Regions from separate parts of the Kribbella sp. NPDC005582 genome, predicted to be linked through region 1. Evidence: riboswitches for the same ligand, from Rfam matches in the RefSeq annotation. Region 1 holds a riboswitch; each other region holds the start of a gene.
What was found. Region 1 has a riboswitch for ZMP and ZTP ahead of ABZS29_RS32780 (5-aminoimidazole-4-carboxamide ribonucleotide transformylase). Riboswitches for the same ligand answer to the same signal wherever they lie in the genome.

Region 2: another riboswitch for ZMP and ZTP. It lies ahead of ABZS29_RS31690 (glycine hydroxymethyltransferase); the one in region 1 lies ahead of ABZS29_RS32780 (5-aminoimidazole-4-carboxamide ribonucleotide transformylase).
Region 3: another riboswitch for ZMP and ZTP. It lies ahead of ABZS29_RS21760 (bifunctional 5,10-methylenetetrahydrofolate dehydrogenase/5,10-methenyltetrahydrofolate cyclohydrolase); the one in region 1 lies ahead of ABZS29_RS32780 (5-aminoimidazole-4-carboxamide ribonucleotide transformylase).

Annotation. Positions count from the first base shown of each region.
Region 1 is NZ_JBEXCU010000007.1:206,426-209,688, forward strand. Features, by position in the region: gene ABZS29_RS32770 (class I SAM-dependent methyltransferase) at 1-173, shown strand, start outside; gene ABZS29_RS32775 (hypothetical protein) at 170-1,150, opposite strand; ZMP/ZTP riboswitch at 1,212-1,291, shown strand; gene ABZS29_RS32780 (5-aminoimidazole-4-carboxamide ribonucleotide transformylase) at 1,309-2,220, shown strand; gene ABZS29_RS32785 (AAA family ATPase) at 2,320-2,859, opposite strand; gene ABZS29_RS32790 (MoaD/ThiS family protein) at 2,883-3,146, opposite strand; gene ABZS29_RS32795 (exo-alpha-sialidase) at 3,149-3,263, opposite strand, start outside.
Region 2 is NZ_JBEXCU010000006.1:508,688-511,950, forward strand. Features, by position in the region: gene ABZS29_RS31685 (MarR family transcriptional regulator) at 1-309, opposite strand, end outside; gene ABZS29_RS31690 (glycine hydroxymethyltransferase) at 375-1,823, opposite strand; ZMP/ZTP riboswitch at 1,852-1,934, opposite strand; gene ABZS29_RS31695 (acyl-CoA dehydrogenase family protein) at 1,933-3,263, opposite strand, start outside.
Region 3 is NZ_JBEXCU010000003.1:876,939-880,201, forward strand. Features, by position in the region: gene prcA (proteasome subunit alpha) at 1-234, shown strand, start outside; gene ABZS29_RS21755 (NUDIX hydrolase) at 231-845, shown strand; ZMP/ZTP riboswitch at 1,901-1,989, shown strand; gene ABZS29_RS21760 (bifunctional 5,10-methylenetetrahydrofolate dehydrogenase/5,10-methenyltetrahydrofolate cyclohydrolase) at 2,013-2,885, shown strand; gene aroH (chorismate mutase) at 2,902-3,263, shown strand, end outside.

The DNA of each region.
Region 1 (3,263 bases):
ACGACGATGGCCGCGACGATGTCTACCGCACCGAGCTGTATTTCCGCTCGGCGACCGAGATCAGCGACGCGTTGGAGGCGGCCGGGTTTGCCGTTCAGGTGCTGGGCGGTTGGCGCGGCGAGGCGTTCACGCCGGAGTCGCGGTTGATGGTGTTTCGCGCCGAGAAGGCTTAGTCCATCTGCTTCGCGAGGGCTTCTGCGAAGCCGCTGACGCCGCCAACGTAGCCCCACGGCACGCTCTCGATCCGGCCCTTGGTCGCGCAGGCGTGCTCCATCGCCTGCGGCTTCGCGCTCGCCCACTTGAGCGCGAATGCCATCGCGCCGTTCGCCGAGACATCGGCGGGATCCGGCGTACGGGCGTCGCTCCACCACTTGTCGCGGGCGGCCATCAGCTCGGGCCGGCGGCCGGTCACCTCGCGCGCGTACCGCCGCATGCGCTGCACGCGCGGCGGGTCCTTGTCGGAGGCGACCTCGAGCCAGACCTCGTTGAAAACATGGGCCGCAATGCTGCAGAGCACGCTGCCGGGCCGCGCCCGCGCCACCACCGCGTCGCCGAAATCGACCAGCTCGGCGAGCTCCAGACCGGACCACTTCTTCGCCAGCACCTGAACCCGGCCGGTGTGCGCCGCATAGCTGCCCGGGTGGCGGACCAGCGCGGCATGGAAGATCTCGGCCTTGTCCTCGAGCTCCGCCTGCAGTCCCAGGGCCGCCCACTGCAGCACCTCCCACGGCACCGCGTCGTCCGCGGCCGCGATGATCGCGCCCTGCAGCACCTCGGCCGCCGTACGGAGAATGTCGTGGAACATCGCGAGCCGCTGCTCCGACACGTCCTGCGCCAGCTGCCCGGTCCGCACCGCCCACGCCTCGAAGACCAGCGTCTGCCCGAACCACAACAGCAGATCGGGATCCTTCGGATAAGCCTCCAGCCGCAGCTCCAGCTGCTCGCTCCGCCCGATCGCCGCCTTCGCCAAGCCGGTCGCCCGGATCGACCGCAGGTTCGTGTTGGCCGGCGTCACCTTGAGCAGCGCCAGCCCGGTCGACAACTCGCCCTGCCGGACCGCCGCGTACGCCGCGTCGAGGTCGTCGTCGAGCCAGGCCTGGTCGAGCCTGAGGCCGGACGCGTCCGCCACCTTGCGCGTGAAGAACCCCATTCGCGGATCGTAGGACTCCGGGGAGGGCTGTGGTTCGAAATTGCACTTTCCTGCAATAGGCTTTGGTTACCGCGACTGGCGAGGGTGGGTTACCACCGGGGAGCGGACAGCTACGTGGCGTCGTCCGCCTGGGCGCCTCCTTTTCGGGAGGTGTGCTCATGCGCTACGGAATGAATCCTCACCAGGCCGCTTCGACGACGGCTGTTGGTTCAAAGGCACCGTTCACGGTGGTGGCCGGGAGTCCGTCGTACATCAATGTGCTGGACGCGCTGACCGGGTGGCAGCTCGTGCGGGAGGCAGCTGGTGCTTTCGGCGTGCCTGCGGCGGCGTCGTACAAGCACGTCTCGCCGGCCGGCGCTGCACTCGGTATGTCGGTCGCCAACGCGTACCGGCGGGCACGGGATGCCGACCCCAAGTCGTCGTACGGCGATTTCGTGGCGGTCTCGCATCCGGTGGACTTGGAGCTGGCTGGTGTCCTGCGTGGTGTGGTGAGCGACGGCATCATCGCGCCGGGCTACGCACCTGGTGTGGTCGAGGTGCTCGCGGCCAAGAAGCGTGGGACGTATCTGGTGCTGGAGGCGGATCCTGCGTTCGAGCCGCCGTCTTCGGAAGTGCGTGAGCTGTACGGTCTCCGCCTTGAGCAGTCGCGCGACGACCTACCGCTCACGCGCGACCTGCTGTCCGTCGATGTGAACGACGCCGCCGCTCGCGACCTGTTGCTCGGCCTGATCGTCGTCCGCTACACGCAGTCCAACACCGTGGCTCTCCTGAAGGACGGCATGGCCATCGGCATCGGCGCCGGTCAACAGTCCCGCGTCGACTGCACCCGCCTGGCCGGCCTCAAAGCGGCCGACTGGCAGTCCCGCCAGTCCGCCGAGCCGCTCACCGGCGTGTGCATGGTCTCCGACGGTGCCCTCCCCTTCCCCGACAACGTAGAAGTCGCGGCCGGGTTCGGCGTCACCCACATCGCCGAGCCCGCCGGCTCCATCCGCTCCGACCAGGTAGCCGCCGCCTGCGCCGAACACGCCATCAACTGGTCCCCCACCGGCGTCCGCCTCTTCCGCCACTGACGTCTCGTCGGTAACGACACGTAGTACTACCTCCGCGGCCACACGCCCAGGCGTGCACCACCCCACGCCGCCCCACCACTACGTGTCCTTCCCGACGCCTCACCGAAGCCGGAACGTCCCAGCCACCAGCCCGCGCCGCACTGCCTCAGCTGTCCCCGTCACCGACTCGTTGGTGGTGTCGAGAGCGTGGTGCTCCAGCGGCCCCAGGTCGGCGAAGGCACCGTACATGTGACTGATGGCGCCTTCGTCACGGAGCGATTCGGGACCACGGGTTTGAGCGCGAACGATGGTTTCGTCAAGCGCCGGCCGCAGCACGACATACGACAGGACCAGACCGTCGTTCCGCGCGACCGCCCGAAACGGAGGCACGTAATGCGGGCCGACAACACCGTCGACAATCACGTCGTAACCGCCCCGCGCGTACGTTGCCGCCGCGGCTACGTAGGCGTCGACGACCACGTCGTTCTGCGCCGCGGCCTCCGGCAGGTACGGCGGGATGAAGCCCGTGCGGATCGCGGTGAAGAACTGGTCCGTGACGAGATGCACGGCCGGCCGGTCAGCGTCCGACGCGAGCAGCTCGGCAACTGTCGACTTACCGGCCCCCGGCGGACCGGTCAGCACGATCACTTCACCCGTCATCCCGCGAAGCTATCGCGCCGGTGTTAGCCGCCGGCGACGCTGGGGAGGATCAGCAGTTCGGCGCCGTCGGGCAATGGGGTGTCGGGGCCGTCGAGGTCGCGGATGTTGTCGGAGCCGAGGTAGACGTTGACGTGGCGGCGGACTGCTCCTTGCTCGTCCGTGAGGCGACGCCGGAGCGCCGGAGCCGTGGCTGCGAGGGCGTCGGCCACGGTGGTGCCTTCGACCTCGACGCAGTCGGCTCCGCCCGCGAAGGGGCGCAGGACGGGCGGGAGCCGGAGCGTGATCATCGTCAGATCACCGCGGCGCGCAGCGTCAGTACGTCGGGCAGGTGGCTGGCGACCTCGACCCAGGTGTCCCCGGCGTCCGCGCTGGCGTAGACACAACCGTCACGCGTGCCGACGTAC
Region 2 (3,263 bases), on a different contig from region 1:
CAGGGCCTGGTTGCGGCGCTCGAGAATCGCGGCGAAGACGTCCTCGCGGATCCGGTAGTGGTCCTTGCGCGAACCGGGCATCCGCTCCCGGGAGATGAACGACATCTGGATCAGCTGCCGCACCGCGCCGGAGACCGCGGGCTGGCTGATCTGCAGCGTCTCGGCGAGCTCGGCCGCGGTCATCGTCCCGTTCGGGCTGACCAGCATCCGGCCCATCACCCGGGCCGACATCGTCGGTACGCCGCTGCTCGCCATCACACCCGCGAAGCGCTCGACGTACTGACTGATCTCTTCCGTGGTGGGCGCCATGATTGAACCCTACACAAACCGAGCGCCCGCTCCCGGTGACCAGGAACGGGCGCTCGCAGGCGTGATCAGCTGAGCTCGAGGCCCGGGTAGAGCGGGTGCTTATCGAGGATCTCGGCCGAGGCCGCACGGGTCTTGTCGGCGACGCCGTCGGCCAGCACGTACTTCGCCTTCGACGGGGCGCCGGCCGCGGTGGTGGTGGGCGTGGTCGCGGACAGTACGTCGACGATCAGCTCGGCCACCCGGTCGAACTCGTCGGCGCCGAACCCGCGCGTGGTCAGCGCCGGCGTACCGATCCGGACGCCCGATGTGTACCAGGCGCCGTTCGGGTCGCGCGGAACCGCGTTGCGGTTGGTGACGATGCCCGCGTCGAGCAGCGCCGACTCGGCCTGCCGGCCGGTGATCCCGTACGACGAGACGTCGAGCAGAACGAGGTGGTTCTCGGTGCCGTCGGTGACAAGCTTCACGCCGCGCTTCATCAGGCCCTCGGCGAGGGTGACCGCGTTGTCGGCGACAGCCTGCGCGTAGGTCTGGAACGAGGGCTGCCGGGCCTCGGCCAGCGCGACCGCCTTGGCGGCCATCGTCTGGCTGAGCGGGCCGCCCAGCACCATCGGGCAACCGCGGTCGACGGCGTCGGCGTACTCGGGCTGGCACAGCACCATGCCGCCCCGCGGGCCGCGCAGCGACTTGTGGGTGGTGGTCGTGGTGACGTGCGCGTGCGGTACCGGGTCGAAGTCGCCGGTGAAGACCTTGCCCGCGACCAGACCGGCGAAGTGCGCCATGTCGACCATCAGGGTCGCGCCGACCTCGTCGGCGATCTCACGCATCTTGGCGAAGTTCACCTTGCGCGGGTACGCCGAGTAGCCGGCGATCAGGATCAGCGGCTTGAACTCGCGGGCGGCCTCGGCGACCTTGTCGTAGTCGAGCAGGCCGGTCTCGGGGTCGGTGCCGTAGGAGTGCTGGTTGAACATCTTGCCGGAGATGTTCGGCCGGAAGCCGTGCGTCAGGTGACCGCCGGCGTCCAGCGACATGCCGAGCATCTTCTGGTCGCCGAGCGCCTTGCGGAGCTTGTCCCAGTCCTCGTCGGACAGGTCGTTGACGTGCTTCGCGCTCGCCTCGGCCAGCGCCGGGGCCTCGATCCGGTTGGCCAGGATGGCCCAGAAGGCGACCAGGTTCGCGTCGATCCCGGAGTGCGGCTGGACGTAGGCGTGCGGCGCGTTGAACAGGGCCTTGGCGTGGTCGGCCGCGGTCTGCTCGACGGTGTCGACGTTCTGGCAGCCGGCGTAGAAACGGTGCCCGACGGTGCCCTCGGCGTACTTGTCCGAGAGCCAGTTGCCCATCGTGAGCAGGGTCGCCGGGGAGGCGTAGTTCTCGCTCGCGATCAGCTTCAGCGAGGAGCGCTGGTCGGCCAGCTCGGCCTTGATCGCACCGGCGATGGTCGGCTCGACGCTGGCGATCACCTGCAGGGCGTTGTTGTACGCGGCCGACGCCGCGGCGGCGTCGAAGGGTTGAGTCATGATCAAGTCTCCTGCGGTTGCAGTCGGTCGAAGGCACCCAGGCGCACGGTGCCGACGGGTTTCGCTCCCCGGTGGTACTCCACCTTCAGCGCGCCAGTCGCGACAGCGGTCAGCCTATCGTGCGCTCGACGATCTCCCGGAACGGTGTCGTCCGCGGGAGCGTCCCGAACACCCCACCCCAGTCCCCGCCCAGCCGGCTGGCCACAAACGCGTCCGCCACGGCCGGGGTCGAGTGCCGCACCAGCAACGACGCCTGCAAACACAACGCCATCCGCGCCGCGAGCCTCCGCGCCCCTGCTTCGGCGCCTTCGATATCTGCCAACGCCTGCAGTACGTCGTTCACGGCGGCATCCAGCCGGTGGTCCGCCCCCTGCGCCGCGCCGACCTCCAGCAGCCAAGCCTCCAGCGACTCCGGCCTGCGCAGCGCCCGCAGTACGTCGAGCGCGTTCACGTTGCCCGAGCCTTCCCAGATCGAGTTCAGCGGCGACTCCCGGAACAGCAACGGCAACCCCGACTCCTCCACGAACCCGTTCCCGCCGAGACACTCCAACGCCTCGGCGACCATGAACGACGTCCGCTTACACACCCAGAACTTCGCCAACGGAAGCGCAATCCGCCGGAACGCCGCTTCCCGCTCGGCGTTGCCTGCGGTCGAGGCATCGGCGGCGGCTGCTAGGCGCATGGCTAGGGCGGTGGCGGCTTCGCTTTCTATTGCCAGGTCGGCGAGAACGTTGAGCATGGCGGGTTTGTCGGCGAGGAGGCCGCCGAAGGCGGAGCGGTGCTGGGCGTGCCAGGTGGCTTCGACCAGCGCTCGGCGTTGGAGAGCGGCGGAGCCGAGGACACAGTCGAGGCGGGTGGCGGCGACCATCTCGATGATGGTGCGGACGCCGGCGCCCTCGTCGCCGAGGCGGTAGCCGACGGTGCTGTGGAACTCGACCTCGCTGGACGCGTTCGAGCGGTTGCCGAGTTTGTCCTTCAACCGTTGCAACGCGAAGGCGTTCCGGTTGCCATCAGCAAGCACCCGCGGCACCACGAAACAGCTCAACCCGTCCGGCGCTTGCGCGAGCACCAGGAACACATCGACCTGCGGCGCCGAGCAGAACCACTTGTGTCCGTCGAGCAGGTACTCACCGTCCGCACCCACCGGTGTCGCAGTCGTCAGATTGGCCCGCACATCGGAACCACCCTGCTTCTCGGTCATCCCCATCCCGGCCAGCACGCCACGCTTCGCTGCCCCGGGCAACCGCCGTACGTCGTACTCGGTCGAGGCCAGCCGCGGCACCCACTCCGCCGCCAGCCGCTCATCCGCGCGCAGAGCCGGTACGGCGGCGTACGTCATCGAGATCGGGCAGCCGTGCCCGGGCTCGACCTGCGACCAGACGAAGAAGCCGGCCGCGCGGGTGAGGTGCGGCGAAGCCTGGGAACTCGTCCACGGCGCAG
Region 3 (3,263 bases), on a different contig from region 1:
CGGACGCGTACGCAGGTGCGCAAGTTCAAGCGGATCTCCGAGGAGACGCTGGCCCGGATCCTGTCCGAGTCGCACCCGGCGGCCGATATCGAGGAGGCCACCGCCGAAGCGGCCGAGTCGGAGACCACCTCGGCGGAGACCACCTCGGCGGACACCTCGCCGGCGAGCTCCGGGAGCGACGACGATGCGCCGATCGCTCCGCCGGAGGAGCCCGACGACAGTCGTCCTCTGTGACGGATCGAACCGTCGAAGCAGCCGCCACGTCCGATGTGGCGGCTGCGTCGTCTCGGGCCGCCGACCCGGAGCCCTGGGAGCTGCTGGGGGAGAAGGTCGCCTACCAGCGCTTCCTGACGGTGAAGGTCCGGCAGTACCGGATGCCGGGCGGTCACGAGGTCGAGTGGGACGTCACGGGGCCCGAGTCCGCCGAGGGAGTCGCCCGCGGCATCACCGTCCTCCCGCTGACCCCCGAAGGCCGGATCGTGACGATCCGCATGTTCCGCCCGGGCCCGGACAGCGTGGTCACCAACCTCCCCGGCGGCCTCATCGAGCCCGGCGAAGAACCGGCCGTCGGTGGTGCGCGGGAGCTCGAAGAAGAAACCGGCTACACCTGCGAATCGCTCGAGGTGGTCGGCTGGCTCTGGGCCGGCACCTCGTCCACTTTCCGCAAGTACGTCGCAATCGCCCGCGGCTGCCGTCCGGACGGTGTCCAGCACCTCGACGAGGCCGAGGACTGCGTCCCGGTCGAGCTCACCGTGGACGAGTTCCGCGCCGAGCTCCGTACGCCGGGAGCCATGACCGGCACCGACGCCGCGTACCTGGCGCTGGACCACGCCGGCCTGCTGTAATCGCCCCCCGCACCGGCTCCCGCCTCGCTGCCGCTCGGCCCGCCGGCGCCCCACCCACCCTCGTTCGCGCGCTATCGCGCTTCACTGCCCGCTGCCGCTCGCGGGCTGCCGCCTTCGTGGTGCTGGAGGTTGAGTGGTGGATGTACTCGCCCCCCGCGTCGGCTTCCGCCTCGCTGCCGCTCGGCCCACCGGCGCCCCACCCGCCCCCGCTCACGCGCTACCGCGCTTCCACTGCCCGCTTCCACTGCCCGCTTCCACTGCCCGCTGCCGCGGGTGCCTTCTCGCGCTGCCGCGCTTCGGGTGCTCGCTGCCGCTCGCGGGCTGCCGCGTGGGTGGTGCTGGAGAATGCGGCAGTGCTGCGGGAAGTTGACGATCGCGCCGGAGCCGTTGGTGCATGTGGCGGTGCTGCCGCTTCACGGTAGATCGCTGCCACGGAGCGGCCGCAATCGTCCGCAAAGGCAGGCGTTTCCTCATCCGGGCCGCATCGGTCGTTCGCAATCAGCCGACCCGCGGAACGGCCCGCATCCGGCCTGCGCGGGCTGAGCTCGCGGGTGCTGTATGTCGGGGTGCTGCGCGTCCGTACGGCCGGCAGGAGACCTGGGACGACTCGCCTGCCGGCTGGCCCCAGACCCTCACCATGGAATGGATGAGGCTCCGCGACGAGTACTGATCACCGACCACAAGGTGGTCCAGGACGGCAGCCGTGGCGAGCTGGGCGGCGTCTTCGCGCAGCAGATTCTTGAAGGCGGTCGCCGACTCATAGCGCCGGCGGGCCGAGCGCTAGCGATGCGCGAGCCGACGCCGGGGAGGGAACCACCCCCGCCACTCGGCCTCGTGCACCACGGAGGCGGCAGCCTGCGAGCGGTAGCGAGCAACTTGAAGCGCGGTAGCGCGTGAACGCGGGCGGGTGGGGCGTCGGCGGGCCGAGCGGTAGCGAGGCGGGAGCCGACGCGGGGGGAGAGAACCACACCCACCACCCGGCCCTGCGCACCACGGAGGCGGCAGCCTGCGAGCGGTAGCGAGGCGGGAGCCGACGCGGGGGAAAGGTAAGCTGGCCGCAGGTCCGCGACTGGCGTTGAGGTGGAGTACCACCGGGGAGCGGCCCGCCGGAGATCCGGCTTCGCCGCGCGCCTGGGCACTTGATCCCTCGCCCGAAGGAGTGCGCCCATGACCGCCGACCTGATGATCGGAACCGATCTCGCCGCCGAGATGGTGGCGAACGCCGCCGTCCGCGCCGAGAAGCTGCGGGAGTCGACCGGCGTCCAGCCGTGCCTGGCCACGGTGCTGGTCGGTGACGATCCGGCCTCCGCGACGTACGTGCGGATGAAGCAGAACCGCAGCAAGAAGGCCGGGATCGGCTCGCGCAGTGTCGTGCTGCCGGCCTCGACGACGACCGAGGAGCTGGTGGCCGAGCTGACCAAGCTCTCCACCGATCCCGAGGTGCACGGCATTCTGCTGCAGCATCCGGTGCCGAGCCACATCGACGAGCGCGCGGCGTTCGAGGCGATCGACCCGGCCAAGGACGTCGACGGCGTCACCATGCACGCGTTCGCGGCGATGGCGTTCGGCGAGCCCGGCTTCCGGTCCTGTACGCCGGGCGGGATCATGCGGCTGCTCGAGGCGTACGACGTACCGCTGTCCGGAGCGCACGCGGTCGTGATCGGCCGCAGCCCGATCCTCGGCAAGCCGGCCGGAATGTTGCTGCTGGCATCAGATGCGACCGTGACCTACACGCATTCGCGGACCGTCGGGCTGGCCGACATCGTCCGGACCGCGGACATCGTGGTCGCCGCGGTCGGCAAGGCGAACTTCGTCCGGGGCGACTGGCTGAAGCCGGGAGCTGTGGTGATCGATGCCGGATACAACGAAGGCAACGTCGGTGACGTGCACTTCGAGGAGGCGAGCGAGGTGGCTCGGCTGATCACTCCGGTGCCGGGCGGGGTCGGGCCGATGACGATCGCGCTGCTGCTGGAGCAGACGGTGGATGCGGCCGAGGCTCAATCCGAGACGCCTGTCCAGTCCGTGGCCGGTCTGGCCTAGGCTGTCTACGTCGTGAATGCGGCTTGACGAGGAGGATGACGTGGCGGTGCGGGCGATCCGGGGAGCCACCCAGCTGGACGTGGACGAGCGCGAGCACCTGCTCGAGCGGTCCGCCGAGCTGGTGAAGGCCGTCCTGGAGGCGAACGATCTGGACAGTGCGGATCTGATCAGCATCCTGTTCACCGTCACGCCGGACCTGCACGCCGAGTTCCCCGCCGTGGCCGGCCGCCAGATCGGGCTGACCGACGTACCGCTGATGTGCATGCAGGAGATCGACGTACCGCATGCACTGCCGCGAGTCGTCCGGATGATGGTGCACACCGAGACCGAGCGGTCGCGCGACAAGATCCAGCACGTCTACCTGCACGGCGCGTCGGC